One region of the Shumkonia mesophila genome, then DNA from elsewhere that is predicted to be linked to it. Evidence: riboswitches for the same ligand, from Rfam matches in the RefSeq annotation. Region 1 holds a riboswitch; each other region holds the start of a gene.
The links. A riboswitch is a leader RNA that binds a small molecule or an ion and turns the genes downstream of it on or off. The one in region 1 is predicted to bind cobalamin.
Positions count from the first base shown of each region.

Region 2: it holds a riboswitch for cobalamin, as region 1 does, so the genes downstream of both, ODR01_RS15365 (TonB-dependent receptor) here and metE (5-methyltetrahydropteroyltriglutamate--homocysteine S-methyltransferase) in region 1, are expected to answer to the same signal.
Region 3: it holds a riboswitch for cobalamin, as region 1 does, so the genes downstream of both, ODR01_RS10735 (ribonucleoside triphosphate reductase) here and metE (5-methyltetrahydropteroyltriglutamate--homocysteine S-methyltransferase) in region 1, are expected to answer to the same signal.

Region 1 is NZ_JAOTID010000006.1:154,982-160,900, reverse strand. Features, by position in the region: gene rquA (rhodoquinone biosynthesis methyltransferase RquA) at 1-81, opposite strand, end outside; gene ODR01_RS12145 (glutamine amidotransferase) at 316-1,023, opposite strand; gene ODR01_RS12140 (NAD(P)-binding domain-containing protein) at 1,020-1,793, opposite strand; cobalamin riboswitch at 1,958-2,191, shown strand; gene metE (5-methyltetrahydropteroyltriglutamate--homocysteine S-methyltransferase) at 2,399-4,696, shown strand; gene ODR01_RS12130 (PepSY-associated TM helix domain-containing protein) at 4,835-5,749, shown strand; gene ODR01_RS12125 (antibiotic biosynthesis monooxygenase family protein) at 5,862-5,919, shown strand, end outside.
Region 2 is NZ_JAOTID010000009.1:66,219-72,137, forward strand. Features, by position in the region: gene ODR01_RS15350 (LacI family DNA-binding transcriptional regulator) at 143-1,177, shown strand; gene glxR (2-hydroxy-3-oxopropionate reductase) at 1,247-2,125, opposite strand; gene otnI (2-oxo-tetronate isomerase) at 2,162-2,941, opposite strand; cobalamin riboswitch at 3,170-3,384, shown strand; gene ODR01_RS15365 (TonB-dependent receptor) at 3,595-5,661, shown strand; gene ODR01_RS15370 (energy transducer TonB) at 5,681-5,919, shown strand, end outside.
Region 3 is NZ_JAOTID010000005.1:191,911-197,829, forward strand. Features, by position in the region: gene ODR01_RS10725 (anaerobic ribonucleoside-triphosphate reductase activating protein) at 1-271, opposite strand, end outside; gene nrdD (anaerobic ribonucleoside-triphosphate reductase) at 272-466, opposite strand; gene ODR01_RS10735 (ribonucleoside triphosphate reductase) at 481-2,517, opposite strand; cobalamin riboswitch at 2,657-2,911, opposite strand; gene ODR01_RS10740 (DMT family transporter) at 2,951-3,847, opposite strand; gene ODR01_RS10745 (quinone-dependent dihydroorotate dehydrogenase) at 3,867-4,961, opposite strand; gene kduI (5-dehydro-4-deoxy-D-glucuronate isomerase) at 5,041-5,871, opposite strand.

The DNA.
Region 1 (5,919 bases):
ACCCTGGCTGGTGGATCGGTTGGGAATATCGACGAAGGTGTCGGAACGCGGGATATCTTTGGCCGCAACGGGGAAATTCACGCGGATCTCCATTCTTCTTGTTGGGCTTCTGTTTGGACCACCGTTGGCTCGGGGCCGCTTCCGAAAACCACCGGGGCGAACGGGGCGTGGTGATGTCCCGCGGCGGAAAAAACACTCGTCCATCCTCCCTGGATGGGCTGAACATTTCGTTAATCCACATAGCATGAACGGGGGCCGGCGCAAACCCCTATGGAAGCATGGGTATTATGCCGCCCGGTTATGCCTGTCCGGCCCTTAAAGGCCGGCGTCGTTCAACCATCGGCCGAAAATCGCCCCGGCCCGCGTGGCCAGCCCTGCCGCGAAGCGCTGGCTGTCGGTCCTGAGCGCGCCCACCGAAACTCCCGGCGTCGCCGCGATCTCGGCGGTATGGCCGACGTACCAGCTTTCCAGCCCCGCCGCCGTCGCCTCCACGTGGAACTGCAGGGCCAGGGCGTGGGCTCCCAGGCTGAAGGCCTGGTTGCGGCAGGCATCCGTTTCCGCCAGATGGACGGCGCCGGCCGGCAGGTCGAAGGTGTCGCCGTGCCAGTGCAAAACCTTAGCCTCCGCCTCGGCCAACGGCGCCAGACAGGATTGCCGCCCGGCCCCGGTCAGGCGAACGGGCGCCCAGCCGATCTCCTTCAGCCCTGAGGGAAAGACCCGGGCGCCGAGCGCGCGGGCCATCAACTGGCAACCCAGACAGATGCCCAGCGTCGGACGGCCCGCCGCCAGCCGGCGGGCGATCAGTTGGATCTCCGGCTCCAGGAAGGGATAGTCGGCGGTGTCGTAGACGCCGATGGGGCCGCCCAGGACCACCAGCAGGTCGGCGTCCACGGTATCCAGCGCGGCGAAATCGGCGGTCGGCGCCTCGGCGTAGGTAACGCCGAACCGGCGCCCAAGCAGCACGGGCTCCAGGCTGCCCAGGTCCTCGAACGCCACGTGGCGGAGGATGAGCGCCCGTTTCATGACGGCCTCTTGTAACGGGCCAGGATGGCGTCGAGCGCGCCATCGATGGGATCGAAACCGCCGCCTTCGCTCATCATGCGCAGGATCTGCTCGTTCATGCCGCCGGGCGTCGAGACCTCGTTGATGAGGGCGGGAAAGCCGTGCCTCTCGGCCTTGTCGGCATCGGTGGCGATGGTCTGGGCGATGGCGGTGGTGAAGCGGATGGCGGCCTTGGGTTCCACACCCTCCCTGGCCAGCCAGTCGGCGACCCGTCCCAGGAAGGCGAATTGCGAGGCGGCGATGGCGGTCACCGTGCACAAGGCGTCGAACTGGTGCTCGTCGTCGACCGGAACGACGTTGCCGATCCGCCCCAGCAGGGCGACGGCTTCGGCGTCGGAGGGATACACGGCGATGGGCCCGGTATGGCGGGCCACCGTCGGCTGCGGCACGGCGCGCACGATGCGCCCGGCCGGCTTGACCAGCCGCGCAAGGGTGGCGAGGGGGATGGCGGCGGCCAGGCTGATGACCTTGTGGTCGGGGCGGAAGCTGAGTGGCGAAATCACGGGTTCAACCTGCGGCGGACGCACCGCGATGAAGACCCAGTCGCTGCCGTCGATGACCGCCTGGTTGTCGGGGGCGACCTCGACTTGGGCAAATTCGGCGGCCAGCGCCGCCGCCTTCTCGGCATTGCGGGGCGAGATCAGCACCCGTTCGGGGGCCGGCGCGGCCGTGCACAATCCCCTGACCGTCGCCGCGGCGATGTTGCCGGTGCCGATGAAGCCGATGTGCATGAACGCCTCCCCCAATGCAGTCGCCGCGATCGATCATCGGCGCACATTAAGGTTGCGACGGACCCAATTCAACCGCTGCCGGCCGCATCGTCGGTTCGCAATTGAGAGTGAAAATCACATAAAGATATCTTTATATGAAGATTGACAAAGCGGGCTGATTTCGGATTAACTGAGGCCGTCGTGGTTCTCCGGGTTCTTTCGGGAATTTGGAGTGAAGAGGGAATTCGGTGCGCCGTCCGGTCCGCTCGTTGGATCGCATGGCAAAGCCGGGGCTGCCCCCGCAACTGTAAGCGGCGAGCCGCTGTCGAGACGTGTCACTGGCGCCATAAGGTGCCGGGAAGGCCAGACAGCGACGTTGACCCGTAAGCCAGGAAACCTGCCGCGACCTGTGAACGTCCTCGGGCGGGGTGTCCCGGTTGGCCGCTTGCGAAAGATGGCCCGGCGCCATCTGGGTGTCCTGCATGCGTCCGCTCGGTCCATGCCCCCATTGATGATGGGGTATTGAGACGATGTCGCCCTCTTCCCGGCGTGCCGAATCCGGTTCCCCGCCCGCTCACCCAGCTTCGCGTCCGATGTCGGGCGCGTGAACGCGAAAGGCAACGTCCATGTCCATCGTTACCAGCACCCTGGGGTTTCCGCGCATCGGCCCCCGCCGCGAACTGAAGACAGCCCTTGAAAGCCACTGGGCCGGAAAGAGCGGCGCCCGGGCGCTCCTCGATGACGCCGCCGGCTTGCGGGCGGCGGCCTGGGCGCGCCAGCTGGGAACGGGTGTCACCCACATCCCCAGCAACGACTTCTCGCTCTATGACCATGTGTTGGACACCAGCGTCATGCTCGGCGTCATTCCCTCCCTCTACGAATGGTGCGGCGGGCCGGTTTCGCCCGAGATCTATTTCGCGATGGCGCGCGGGACGCGCGGCCGGGCCGGCGGCGATCTTCCGGCCCTGGAGATGACCAAATGGTTCGACACCAACTACCACTACATGGTCCCGGAGTTCGCGCGCGGTCAGGCCTTCGCGCTGGCGTCGACCAAGGCGATCGACGAGTTTCTGGAGGCGAAGGCACTGGGCATCCATACGCGGCCAGTCCTGCTCGGCCCGGTCACCTATCTGCTGCTCGGCAAGAGCAAGGACGAAGGGCCCGACCCGCTTTCCTTGCTGCCCGGCCTGCTGCCGGTCTATGCCGAGGTGCTGAAGTGCCTCGCCGGGGCGGGGGCCGAGTGGGTACAGATCGACGAGCCATGCCTGGTACTCGATCTGGCCGACGCCCAGCGGGATGCCCTGGCCCATGCCTACAAGGTTCTGGCGGCGGCGGCGCCAGACCTGAAGCTTCTGCTCACCACCTATTTTGGTGGACTGGGCGACAATCTTGATACCGCGCTCGGGCTTCCCGTGGCCGGCCTTCATCTCGACCTGGTGCGGGCGCCCGCCCAGCTCGACGATGTCCTCTCCCGGGCGCCGGCCGGTCTCGTCCTGTCGCTCGGCGTCGTCGACGGCCGCAACGTCTGGCGGGCCAATCTGCCGGCAATCCTCGATCGCATCGAGCCCGTTGCCGCGCGACTGGGCACCGATCGCCTGATGGTCGGTCCGTCCTGCTCGCTGCTGCACGTGCCGATCGACCTCGACCTCGAAACCGCTCTCGATCCCGATCTCAGAAGCTGGCTGGCCTTCGCGGTTCAGAAAGTGGGCGAGATCGCGATCCTCGGGCGCGCCATCGACCGGGGGCGCAACGCGGTGGCCGACGAACTGGAGGCCTCGGCCGCGGCGGCGATGACGCGCCAGGCCTCGTCCAAAATCCACGACCGAAAGGTCAAGGCGCGCCTCGATGCGGTGACGCCGGACATGACGCGCCGCCAGAAGCCCTTTCCCGCTCGCCGGCCGCTGCAACGGGATCGCCTGGCATTGCCGGCCTTCCCGACCACGACGATCGGCTCCTTCCCGCAGACCGAGGAGGTGCGCAAGGCCAGGGCCGCCCATGCCAAGGGGACGCTCGGCGATTCCGACTACCGGGCCTTTCTGCGCAAGGAGACCGAGACGGCGGTGCGCTGGCAGGAAGACGTCGGCATCGACGTCCTCGTCCATGGCGAATTCGAGCGCAACGACATGGTGCAGTATTTCGGCGAACAGCTTTCCGGTTACGCCTTCACCCGGCACGGCTGGGTGCAGAGCTATGGATCGCGCTATGTCCGCCCGCCGATCATCTTCGGCGACGTCTCGCGGCCGCGGCCGATGACCGTGGAATGGTCGGCCTATGCGCAATCGCTGACGGCCAAGCCCATGAAGGGCATGCTGACCGGGCCGGTCACCATGCTGCAATGGTCGTTCGTGCGCGACGACCAGCCCCGCGAGCGGACCTGCCGCCAGATCGCCCTGGCGTTGCGTGACGAGGTGATCGACATCGAGAAGGCCGGCATCCCTATCGTTCAGATCGACGAGCCCGCCATCCGCGAGGGGCTGCCGCTGCGCCGCGCCGATTGGCGGGCCTATCTCGACTGGGCGGTGGCGTGTTTCCGCCTTACGGCGTGCGGCGTCGCCGATGCCACCCAGATCCACACCCACATGTGCTACTCGGAGTTCAACGACATCATCGATTCCATCGGCGCCATGGACGCCGACGTCATTTCCATCGAGACCGCGCGCTCGAAGATGGAGCTTTTGGAGGCGTTCGCGACCTACCGCTACCCGAACGACATCGGGCCGGGCGTCTACGACATCCACACCCCGCGCTGTCCGTCTATCGACGAGATGACAGCTTTGCTCGCCAAGGCCGCCGAGCGTCTGGCGCCCGATCAGATCTGGGTCAATCCCGACTGCGGCCTGAAAACCCGCAAGTGGGAGGAAGTCCGTCCCGCCCTGGTCAACATGGTCGAGGCGGCGCGCCGGATGAGGCTTGCTTCGCGGTAAGCTCCGAGCAGGGCGACGGCTTCGGCGTCGGAGGGGGTAGTCCGTCGGATACATTCGGTTACAAACCGGACATCATCCGGAAACGAATGAAAGCTATTCCTATCTCGACGCGACCCCAAGTCCTTGGGAGGGAGACTCATGAAGGCGTGGTTCTTGAAGCTTCATCGTTGGCTGGCGCTCATCTTCACGGCCCCGCTGGCCGTGGTGATCGTCACCGGGCTGGTTCTGTCGTTCGAGCCGTGGCTGGTGACCGGCGCCATCGTGCCGGACTCGCTCTCCGCCGAACGGGTTCAGACCCTTCTGGCCCAGCACGATCCCAACGGCCAGGCGCGCGCTCTCGTCTATCGCAGCTATGACGGCACGCTGACGATGGGCGCCGGGCGCAGCGGCGGCGTCACGGTCGATGCCGCCAGCGGCGAGGCCAAGCCCGGGCCCTCGACGCTGGCCGCCGTCATGGGCACCATGCGCGGCCTGCACGAGCGGCTGCTCATCGATGCCGGCTGGCTGGTCATCGCTTCGACGGCGGCGATGCTCGTCCTCGTCCTCCTCGGCGGGCTGATGGGGTGGCCGCGCTTCGCCAATACGCTCGGCGGCTGGCACAAGGCGATGGCCTGGGGGTTGCTGCCGCTCACCGTGCTCTCGCCCCTGACCGCGCTCTTGATGGCGGCGGGCGTCACCTTCGCGACGCCGCCGGCGGCTCCCGCGGCCCAGGGTGCGCCGCTCAAGCTGGCCCAGGCCGTCGACATCGTCGGTCGCGACCACGATCTTTCCTCGCTGGTTTGGCTGCGGCCGCAGGGCGGTCGCGTCATGGCCCGCCTGGTCGAGGACGGCGAGTACCGCCTCTATGCGGTGACGCCGCAGGGCATCCAGCCGATGGAGCGCAACTGGCCGCGCCTGTGGCACGAAGGAAACTTCGCGGGCGCGTGGTCGGCGGCGATGAACGTCATCCTCTCGGTGGTCATGACCGGCCTGCTCGCCACGGGCGCCTGGATCTGGCTGCGCCGCCAGTTCCGACGGCGCGCCCGCCGCCCGCTGCCGACCGCCCCGGCATGACCCGCCGCGCCGTCTCTTCGTTCCCGCCGCCGTCACGTCTCGACTCCGGGGTCCGCGTTCCCCACATCTCCGGCAAGGGTCTGGACGTCGGCGGTCAACGGGGAGGTGGGGCATGTTCGCGGTTGTCTTCGAAGTCAGGCCCAAGCCTGAGCGCCGGGAGGAATATCTGG
Region 2 (5,919 bases), on a different contig from region 1:
GTCGGGCGGCATAGGATAGACGTTCCGGGTAAGGCCTTCCGCCTTGACAGGAGAAGGATCTTTGCCGTTGATCACCAGGCTTTCAGGCAAGCGACGCGGGGGAAATCATGCCGGCACGCAAGGGGCCGCAGAGAGACGCAAGGTGAGACGGGTCGGCGTGCGGCTGGCCGACGTCGCCCGCGAGGCCGGCGTCAGCCTTGCCACCGTGGATCGGGTAGTCAACGAGCGCCCCGGCGTGCGGCGGCGCACCGCCGACCATATCTGGGACACCATCCAGCGCCTCGAGTCGACGCCGCTGCCGGGGCAATCGGCGGCGGGCCGGTGCCCGCTTCATTTCGACGTCGTCCTGCCGGCCGGCCACAACACCTTCATGCAGAACCTCGACGATCAGGTGGTGGCCCTCGGCCGCGAACTGTCGGCCCAGGACGCAACGGTGACCTGCCATCGGATCGAGGGGTTCAATCCGGCCGTTCTTGCCGCCACCCTCCTCGATCTTGGCGAGACGTCGAACGGCCTGGCCATCGCCGCCCTGGAAAATCCCGTCGTGCGCGAGGCGGTCAACCTGTTGGCCGAACGGGGGGTGCCGGTGGTCACCCTGGTGTGCGACCTGTCCAACGCCCGCACGGTGGGCTACGTCGGCCTCGACAACCGGGCCGCCGGGCGCACCGCCGGCTATCTGATGGGGCGTTTCGCCGGCGGCCGGGCCGGCCCGGTGGCGCTGATCGCCGGCAGCATCGGGCTCAGCTATCGCGACCATCAAGAACGCGAACTGGGCTTTCGCGACGCGCTGTACGAGCATTTCAGCAATCTGACCATCGCCGACCGCTTCGAGGACCTGGACGACTTCCAGAAGGGCCACGAGCAGACCAACATCATCCTCGACCGCTTCCCCGACCTGCTTGGCATCTACAACATCGGCGGCGGCACGCGGGGCATCGCCGCCGCCCTGAAGGAGCGCGGCGTCGCCGGCCGGGTCATCTTCATCGGCCACGACATCACCCGCTTCACCCGCCAGTTCCTGATCGACGGCGTCATGGACGCGGTGATCAACCAGGACGTCACCCACGAGGCGACGGCGGCGCTGCAGCATCTGCTGGCCTTCCACAACCGGCCGCTGCCCTCGCCGCGGCTGGGTGCGCCGCGCATCGAGATCTTCGTGCGCGAGAACATGCCGTAAGGCAATTCCCAAAAAGAAAGGGCCGGCGCCGCCCGCGGCGGTACCGGCCCCCGTTATGCGAGATTGGACTTAGGCGACGGTGTGATTGGCCAGCATCTCGAGAGCCTTGACCATGGCCGAATGATCCCAGGCCGAACCGCCGTTGGCGGCGCAGGCGTTGAACAGTTCCTGCGCCGTCGCCGTGTTGGGCAGCGACACGCCCAGCTTGCGGGCGGAAGAAAGGGCCAGGTTCAAGTCCTTCTGATGCAGCTCGATGCGGAAGCCCGGATCGAAGGTCCGCTTGACCATCCGGTCTCCATGGATCTCCAGGATCTTGGAGGATGCGAAACCGCCCATCAGGGCCTGGCGAACCTTGGCCGGATCGGCCCCCGCCTTGGAGGCGAACAGCAGCGCCTCGCCCACCGCCTCGATGGTCAACGCGACGATGATCTGGTTGGCCACCTTGCAGGTCTGGCCGTCGCCGTTGCCGCCGACCAGCGTGATGTTCTTGCCCATCAGGTCGAACAGCGGCTTGATCTTGTCGAACGTCGCCTGCTCGCCGCCCACCATGATGGTGAGGCTCGCCGCCTTGGCGCCGACCTCGCCGCCCGACACCGGGGCATCCAGGTACTGGGCGCCCAGCGCGTTGATCTTCTTGGCGAACTCCTTGGTCTCGACGGGGGCGATCGAGCTCATGTCGACGACGATCTTGCCCTTGAGGTTGGCCTCGGCCACCCCATTCTCGCCGAACAGTACCGCCGCCACATGCGGCGTGTCCGGAACCATGACGATGATCACGTCGCCGAAGGCGGCTGCTTCCTTCGACGAACCAACCTTCTTCGCCCCCTTGTCCAGAACCTCCTGGCGGATGGTCCCCACGTCGTAGACGACAACCTCGTGGCCCCCCTCCAGCAGGTGAACCGCCATCGGCGCGCCCATGATTCCGACCCCAATGAAACCGATCTTCATGGTCTTCTCCTTTTCCTTCAAATCCTGAGAAATGGCTTACTTCCTGTAGGGCGCGAACCAGCCGAGCCCGGCTTCGGTGCCGGCCGCCGGCACGTACTCGCAGCCGATCCAGCCGTCGTAGCCGGCCTCGTCGATGGCCTTGAACAGGAAGGGATAGTTGATCTCGCCGGTGCCCGGCTCGTGCCGGCCGGGGGTGTCTGCCAGCTGCATGTGGCCGATGACGCCGATGTTGGCCTTGATGGTGTTGGCCAGTTCGCCCTCCATGCGCTGCATGTGGTAGATGTCGTACTGCAGCTTGAGGTTCGGCGCCGCCACCTCGGCGATGATGTCGATCGCCTGCTTGGAATAGTTCAGATAGAAGCCCGGCATGTCGCGGAAGTTGATCGGCTCGATCACCAGCATCAGGCCGGCCTTGGCGGTTTCCGCCGCCGCGAACCTGATGTTGGCGACATAGGTGGCGCGCAACTTGTCCTCGGCGACGCCCTTCGGCTTGAGACCCGCCATGGCGTGCACGCGCGAGCACTTGAGCGCCTTGGCGTAGTCGATGGCCTTGCCAACCGAATCTTGGAACTCGCCGACCCGGTCGGGCAGGCATGCCAGGCCGCGTTCGCCCTTGGCCCAGTCGCCGGGCGGCATGTTGAACAGCACCTGGGTGAGCCCGTTCTCGGCCAGCTTGGCGGCCAGGTCGTCCTTGGCGTAGGCATAGGGAAACAGGTACTCGACCCCCTGGTAGCCGGCCTTGGCGGCGGCCTTGAAGCGATCGAGGAAATCGACCTCGTTGAACTGCATCGACAGGTTGGCGGCGAATTTCGGCATGGCACACTCCCTTGGGCTCCGACCCGATCCCGGATCGTCTCTCGCACCCCTCCTAATTCCTCGGAGAGCGGACGACAAGAACTCTCGCCTCGAAAACGTTTCGCCAGGAGAAAAAACACGAAAGATTCTGAAAGTCACCCGCCCCCAGGTATACCGGCCGGCGGCCCGGCGGGCAAACGATTGAGTGGCCCACCGGCTCTTGACGCAAAATCGCCGCTCCCTTAGCCTGGGAAAGTTCAAGGTGACGGTTTCATCCGCAAGCCTCGGCCGGCGGATGGAAAAAAGGGAACACGGTGCGATCCCAAATCGGATTCAGTCCGTGGCTGCCCCCGCAACTGTGAGCGGCGAGTCTGTGCCCCAAGAAGCCACTGGGAAACTGGGAAGGCGGGGCGCCAGGACAATGACCCGCAAGCCAGGAGACCTGCCGCCACCTGCGTCACCTACCAGTGGACGGGGTCTTTCCAGTGGTCCGGTATTCCGAGTGCGGTGACGCCGCTTTTTGGTGTGGCCGCATGGGAAAATCGGACCGCGGATCATGGATATCTTTCAGTCAAGACCCGTGAAGGGAACGCCGGACGCCAGGGGTGCGTGCCGGTTCCCGACGTCTTTCTCGTGCGTGCTTCTTTCCCTTTCCGTCGAAGGAGGCAGGACTCATGAGAAACTATCGAAATCGCTATCGAAACGCTGTTGAAACCTTGGTGCTCGCCGGCGCGCTTGCCGCCGCCGGCTTCGTCACTGCGGCCGCCCAGGAACCGGACGGCCAACTGGAGGAGGTGGTGGTCACCGCCAGCCGCTTGGGCGTCGGCCTGCCCGGCACCTCGACGACGGTGATCGAGGCCGAGGACATCGCCCGCTCGCCGGCCACCACGCTGCCCGACCTGTTGTCCCGCGAGGCGGGGGTGCAGAGCCGCGACTTCTACAGTGCGTCGGGCGCCGATTCGGCGGTCGACATCCGGGGCTTCGGCGCGACGGCGTCGTCGAACACCCTGGTCCTGGTCAACGGCCGCCGGCTGAATGACTTCGATCTGGCCGGCGTCGACTGGAGCAACATCCCGCTCGAAAGCATCGAGCGCATCGAGATCACGCGCGGCAACGCCGGCGCCGTGCTTTATGGCGACGGCGCGGTGGGCGGCGTCGTCAACATCGTCACCAAGACGGCGGTCCCGCAGGGCCCCTCGGGCAAGGTCAGCGCCAAATACGGCTCTTACCAGCACCGCGAGACCAACGTGTCGGCAACCCACGGCGCCGGCGACGTATCGCTCAGCGCCTATGGCACCCTCATCGACGCCCAGAACTATCGCGACAACAACGATCTGACCCAGCGCAACCTGGTCACCGAGGCAAGGCGACGCACCGACGAGGGCCAGGTCTACGTCAACCTGGGCGTCGACGATCAGCGCCTGGGCACACCGGGCGCCCGGCGGGTCACCCTGACCAGCACCCAGTTGGAACCCGAAAGCGTACGGCGCCAAGCCACCACGCCCGACGACTACACCCGGCAGAACGGCGTCGCGCTGACCGTCGGCGGCACCCGCCGGATCACCAAGAATGTCGAAGCCGTCCTCGATGCCGGCTACCGCATCAAGGACACCGAGGCGCGTACGGTCAGCAACTTCGGCCCGCAATTCGATGCCTACGTCGATACCGAGCTGGCGACCTTCTCGCTGACGCCCCGGCTCAATATCGACGCCGACCTGTGGCGGCGGCCGACCGACACCACCCTCGGCATCGACTACTACTACTCCGACTACAATTCGGACCGCCAGCTGTCCCCCGACGGCGCCGCCTATCACCGCTACGACGGCAAGCAGCACAGTGCCGCCCTTTATGCGCAGAACACGCTGGCTTTCTCCGACACGCTCGACCTGTCGGCCGGCGGCCGCGTCCAGTCCACCCGCTTCACCGCGGGAGACATCTACGATCCCAGCCTGCTGGCCTTTCCGGCCTTCGACGGTCATCGCGAGTCCTTGACCGACACCAGTAACGACTTCGCCCTGAATGCCGGCCTCGATTACCGGCTGACCGACAGCGTGGCCCTGTTCGGCCGTGTGGCCCGCAGCTTCCGGGCGCCGACCGTCGACGAACGCGTCGGTTCCGACCCCAGCCACAAGTCCTTCGTGCTCAAGACCCAGACATCGCGGGACGCCGAGGTCGGCACCCGGCTGAGCTTCGGCAAGGTCGAGGTACAATCCAGCGCCTACTACATGGCGCTGCGAGACGAGCTGCACTACGACCCCGACTCCGGCGTCAACAAGAACTTCGACCCGACCCGCCGCTACGGCGTCGAGAACAGCCTGGACTGGCGGGCCACCGAGACCGTCGGCGTCAAGGCCAACCTCACCTACACAAAGGCCGAGTTCACCGACGGCCCCTACAAGGGCAACACCGTGCCCCTGGTTTCGGACTGGACGGCCAGCACCAGCCTTTCCTGGGACATGGTCGAGAAGTACCTGACGGGCACGGCGACGGTCAGCTACTACAGTTCCCAGAACATGGAGAACGACGAGGCCAACTTTCAGCCGGAAATGCCCGGCTACACGCTCGTCGACCTGAAGCTGGGCGGCGAATACAACGCGCTGACCTGGTCGGCCACCGTGAATAACGTGCTCGACGTCGACTACTACAACTATGCGGTGGCCAGTTCGACCGCCTACGGAACCTTCAACGCCTATCCCCTGCCCGGCCGCACCTACTGGCTGGAAGCCGGGGTGACCTTCTGAGCGGAGGACGCGCCTGAGGATGGGGACGGTTTCAGCCAGCAGCCAGGGACAAGCGACCGCCGGCCGCGGCGCGACGATCGTCGCCGCCGTCTGCTCCGCCGCCCTGCACGGCGCGCTGGCGGCCGGCGTGTTCCTGTGGCCGGCCGGCCCCGTCCCCTATTCCGCCGGCGCTCCCATCGTCGTCGAACTGGTGGTCGCGGCCCCGCAGAACGGCGCGTCGGCCGCGGCGGCGGCAATGGGCGCCGCCGCGCCCGACGA
Region 3 (5,919 bases), on a different contig from region 1:
CCGCCACGGCGTCGACGACGGCGGCCTGCAGCAGCGGTTCGCCGCCGCTGACCACCACGGCATCGAGGAATCCCCGCCGTTTGCGCAGGAAGGCCCGGATGTCGCCCCAGGCAACGGGATGCTCCGCCTGCCGTTTCAGCAGGTGGGGGTTGTGGCAATAGGGGCAGCGCCACGGGCAACCCTGGCAGAACAGCACGGCCGCCAGACGGCCCGGATAGTCGATGGTGGTGAGCGGCGCCATTCCGCCCACCACCAGGTCGTCGGCCGCCATCTAGCGGTCGGCGGCGGGCGCCAGGCCGGGTTCCCGGAAGGGAAGACGTTCGGCCTGTTCGCTTTTCTTGCCCGGATTGAACTCGCTGATCGGGCGGTGATAGCCCATGACCCGGGTCCAGATCTCGCAGGGCTGGCGTTCCTCGTCGGCGAGGCGGATTTCGGAAGGGTGGAAATCAGGGGTGGAACCGTGCATCGGAAACTCCTCGATCAGGCGGCGGCCGCCTCGGCCCGCTTGCGGGCAAGGATGTCGGCGTCGCATTTGGGACAGAACTTCTGGGCGCCGGCCAAATAGCCGTGCACCGGGCAGATGGAGAAGGTGGGGGTGATCGTCACATAGGGGATGCGGAAGCGTTCCAGCACCCGGCGGACCAGGGTCTTGCAGGCTTCCGCGCTGGAAATCCGCTCGCCCATGTAGAGGTGCATGACGGTGCCGCCGGTGTAGCGCGCCTGCAGCGCCTCCTGGTGCTCGAGCGCCACGAAGGGGTCGTCGGTGAAGCCGACCGGCAATTGCGAGGAATTGGTGTAGTAAGGGGCCTCGGCCGTTCCCGCCTGCAGGATGTCGGGAAAGCGCTTGCGATCCTCGCGGGCCAGCCGATAGGTGGTGCCCTCGGCGGGCGTGGCTTCGAGGTTGTAAAGATGGCCGGTTTCCGCCTGAAAGCCGATCATCCGCTCGCGCACGTGGTCGAGCAGGCGGCAGGCCATGGCGTGGCCGAAATCGTCGGTGATGTCGTGGGCGCCGCCGGTGAAGTTGCGGATCATCTCGTTGATGCCGTTGACGCCGATGGTCGAGAAGTGGTTGCGCAGGTGGCCGAGGTAGCGCTTGGTATAGGGGAATAGCCCGGCGTCCAGGTGGCGCTGGATGACCTTGCGCTTGATTTCCAGGCTGGTGCGCGCCAGCGCCAGCAGCGTGTCGAGGCGGGCCAGGAGGCCCGCCTCGTCGTGTTTGAAGAGATAGCCCAGCCGGGCGCAATTGAGCGTGACGACGCCGATGGAACCGGTCTGCTCGGCCGATCCGAACAGGCCGTTGCCGCGCTTCATCAGCTCGCGGAGGTCGAGCTGAAGCCGGCAGCACATGGAGCGCACCATGCCCGGCTCCAGGTCCGAGTTGAGGAAGTTCTGGAAATAGGGCAGGCCGTATTTGGCCGTCATCTCGAACAGCCGCTCGGTATTGGGGCCGTCCCAGGGGAAATCCTTGGTGATGTTGTAGGTGGGAATCGGGAAGGTGAAGACGCGACCCTTGGCGTCGCCCTTCATCATCACCTCGATGTAGGCGCGGTTGATGAGGTCGAGTTCGGGCTGCAATTCGCCGTAGGTGAAGGGCATCTCGCGGCCGCCGATGACCGGGGCCTGCTCGCGCAGGTCCTCGGGTACCACCCAGTCGAGCGTGATGTTGGTGAACGGCGTCTGGGTGCCCCAGCGCGACGGCACATTGAGGTTGTAGATGAACTCCTGGATCGACTGGCGGACCTCGTCGTAGGAAAGGCCATCCTTGCGGATGAAGGGCGCCAGATAGGTGTCGAAGGAACTGAACGCCTGGGCGCCGGCCCACTCGTTTTGCAGGGTGCCCAGGAAGTTGACCATCTGGCCGACGGCGCTGGACAGATGCCGGGGTGGCCCCGCCTCGACCTTGCCGGGAACGCCGTTGAAGCCGTCGAGCAAAAGCGAGCGCAGCGACCAGCCGGCGCAATAGCCCGACAGCATGTCGAGGTCGTGGATGTGCAGGTCGCCGTCCCGATGCGCCGCCCCGACCTCGGGCGGGTAGACGTGGCTCAGCCAGTAGTTGGCGACCACCTTGCCCGACACGTTGAGGATCAGGCCGCCCAGGGAATAGCCCTGGTTGGCGTTGGCGCTGACCCGCCAGTCGGCGCGTTCCAGGTATTCGTTGATGGACGAGGCGACGTCGACCAGGGTCTGGCGGTCGCGGCGCAGCTTGCCGTGCTGCTCGCGATAGACGATGTAGGCCCGGGCCGTCCTGAAGTGGTTGGCGGAAATCAGGACCTGCTCGACGATGTCCTGGATCTGCTCGATGGCGGGGGCGCCGGCCTCGAAGCGGTGGCGCAGCACCTTCAGCACCTGGGCCGTCAGCAACCGGGCCTCCTCCTCGCCGAACTCGCCCGCGGCCTCGCCGGCGCGGCGCACCGCCGAGACGATGCGTTCGCCGTCGAACGGCACCACCCGACCGTCCCGCTTGATGACTTGGCCGGGGACGAAACGGGATGCGGCCAGCCGGTCTTTTTCGTTCATGGACATTCCCTTCCTTTCCGTCGCGGGTCGGCGACGGGAACGCGCGAAGGGAAGGGAAACGCGGGCGCGGCAAGGCGACGCCCACGGCTCCGTGGCCCCAGATCGCGAAGGCCCGAACGCCGAACCGCGCGATCGGTTGTCGCGGTTCATGTTCCCGGCAGGTTTTCGGACTTGGAGGCGATCCCCTGGCGCCGGATGATTCCGGACGCCCGGGGTGGGCCTCGAGCCGCGGCTTCCCGATCCGTCGATCAGTGCCTGCGGGGCCGAACGCTCGGCACCGCCTGCGGCTCTTGTTCCTCCTTACCGCTGCGCGTCAGTTCCGGATTCGCACCGGATTCCCTGTTGCCGTTCGCCACAATATCTTGCGTCGAACACCAGGAACTCGAACAGGCTATACCAAATATGGGACCCCGACAAGGCGTTAGGAGGGCTGTCAGGAAGGGCCACTTTCGGTACGGCGGCGATGCCGCTCGTGGCGCGAGATGAACAGGATGGTACCGACGATCAGGGCCATGCCGGCGAACGCCCAAAGATCTGGCAACTCGCCGAAGAACACCATGCCGAGCAGCACGGCGATGGGCAGCCGGGTGAAATCGACCGGCGTCACCGCCGTCGGGCTGCCGATGGCGTAGGCGCGGGCCTGGGTGACGAGGCCGAGGGCGCCGGTCAGCCCAAGGACGATCAGCCACGTCCATTCGACGGCGTTCGGCGTCTGCCAGGCCAGCACGGTCGAGGGCGCCGTGAACACGGCCCCGAAGAACTGGACGTAGAAGGCGAGCTTGGTGGGCGACTCGGTGGCCGATAAGCGCTTCACGTAGATCATGGCAAGCGACAACAGAAAAGCGCTGGCCAGCGCCGCCAGGGCCGGCAGGCTGATTTCGACGTCGGGGCGGGCGATGACCAGGATGCCTGCGAAGCCGATGACGGTGGCGATGCCGCGGGCCGGACCGGCGCGCTCGCCCAGCATCAGGTGCGACATGACGATCATCCACAGCGGCGTCGAAAAGGCGAGCGCGACGGCGTTGGCGAGCAGCATGTTGCTGACGGCGTAGATGTAAAGCACGAAGGCGCCGACACCCAGGATCGAGCGCCAGAAATGGGTGGCCAGGCGCTGGGTGGCGAGGCCGCGGAGGCCGTGGCGCAGCAGCCACGGCAGCATGACCAGGGCGCCCAGGGCCATGCGGAAGAAGACGATCTCGACCACCGGCAGGGTGCGGCCCAGGTACTTGCTGATGGCCGCCGTTCCCGTCAGCAGGACGGCGGTAGCCAGCATCCACAGGATGCCCTTGACGTTGTTCGAGAGAGGAGACGGGGCGGCGGAGAACGGCATGGGTGGGCCCCGGGGGCGGTTACGTGTGGGCGGTGCCGACCGCTTCGGCGATGGTCTTGAAACCGTCGCGGGCCAGCAGCCCGCACAGGCCCCGATTGATGCGCCCGACGACTCCCGGCCCCTCATAGACCAGGGCGGTCAGTAGTTGGACCAGCGAGGCACCCAGGCGGATCTTCTCGTAGGCCTGCTCGGCGGTGAACACGCCGCCGACGCCGACGATGCGGTAGCGCCGGGTGTCCATCCGCCTGTACATCTCGCGGATGGAAAAATTGATCAGCGACTCGACCGGATGACCGGAGACGGCGCCGGGCCACGATTCCCAGACCTCCCTCGGCGTCACCAGGTTGTCCGGTTTGCCGGCCGGCAGGTTGAACACGAACCCCGACACGAAATCGTGCCCCTCGGCCGCTTCGAGCAGCATCTCGATGCCGGGAATGCCGCTTTTTGGCGACACCTTGAGGAAGACCGGGCAGGGGATGCCGACTTCGCCAAGCGCCGCGAGGAAGCGTTCGACGTGCGGTTTGTCGGCGAAAAAGTCCCGGCCCATCTCGGTGTTGGGGCAACTGAGATTGAGGGTGAGATAGTCGGCGTCATCCTTGAACAGCCGGACGGAGCGCAGATAGTCGCCGATGATCGCGTCCTCGCCGTCCGGGCAGGCGCCGGCGCCGCGGTTCGTCTTGACGATGTTGACGCCGAGCGGCACCGCAAGACGGGCGGCGGCGACGCGCTTGGCGATGATGTCGGCGCCGTCGTTCTGCAAGCCGTAATGCACGACCAGGGCGCGGTCGGCGGGCAGGCGGAAAAGACGCGGCTTCGGATTGCCGGCCGAGGGATCGGCCGAGACGGAACCGATCTCGACGTGCCCGAAGCCGAGGCCGGCCAGCGCGCGAACCGCCTCGCCGCTTTTGTCATAGCCGGCGGCCAGCCCCAGCGGGTTGGCGAACGCGAGGCCGCAGACCTCGGTCTCCAGGGACGGGTCGGCAAAGCCGTACAGGGCGGAAAGAAGGCCCTGCGCCCATCCCACGCGGGCGGCCGTCTCGATCGAGGCGTGGTGCATGCGCTCAGCGTCGAACCGGAACAGAAGGGGCCGGACGGCGACGGAATAGAAACTCATCAGGGGGAACTGCCTGGCAGGGTCGGGGAGAGGCCGCCGGCCTCTCTCCGCCCGCGAGAAAGGAAAGATCGGAAACGGCCTACTTCAACGTCGTCATCGGCACGTGGTCCATGTCGTGGAACACCTGGTTCTCGCCGCACATGGCCCAGATGAAGGTATAGGCCTGCGAGCCGACGCCCGAATGGATCGACCAGCTGGGGCTGATCGCCGCCTGCTCGTTGCGCATGATGAGGTGCCGGGTTTCCGTGGGTTCGCCCATCATGTGGAAGACGACGGCGTCCTCGGGCATGTTGAAGTAGAAGTAGACCTCCATGCGCCGCTCGTGGGTATGGCAGGGCATGGTGTTCCACATGCTGCCCGGCTCCAGCTTCGTCAAACCCATCGACAGCTGGCAGGTCTTGAGCACCGCCGGATGCAGGTACTTGTAGATGGTCCTGACGTTGCCGGTTTCGGGCTTGCCCAGCTTCTCGGGCGAGGCGTCGGCGATGTTGATCTTGACCACCGGATAGGCGGTATGGGCCGGCGTGCAGGCGAAGTAGAACTTGGCCGGCTTGGCCGCGTCCTTGCTGCGGAAGGACAGGTTCTTGGTGCCCATCGGGATGTAAAGCCCATCCTCGGTGGCCAAGTCATAGTCCTTGCCGTCGATGCTGACGGTACCGGGGCCGCCGATGTTGATGGTCCCCAGTTCCCGGCGCTCCAGCAGGTAGTCGACGCCGAATTCCTTGCCGGCCTCGATGACCAGCGGCTTGCCGGTGGGGCAGACGCCCCCGACCACGATGCGGTCGATATGGCTGTAGGTCATGGTGACCTTGCCGGGAACGAAAATCTGCTCGATCAGGAACTCGCGGCGGAGCTCCTCGGTCGTCAATGTCTTGGCGTGGGCGCTGTGCATGCCCTGGCGAACGTCCATCGGTCCTAATCCCTTCGTCGTTGTTGCCACCAACAGCCACCCCCCCGA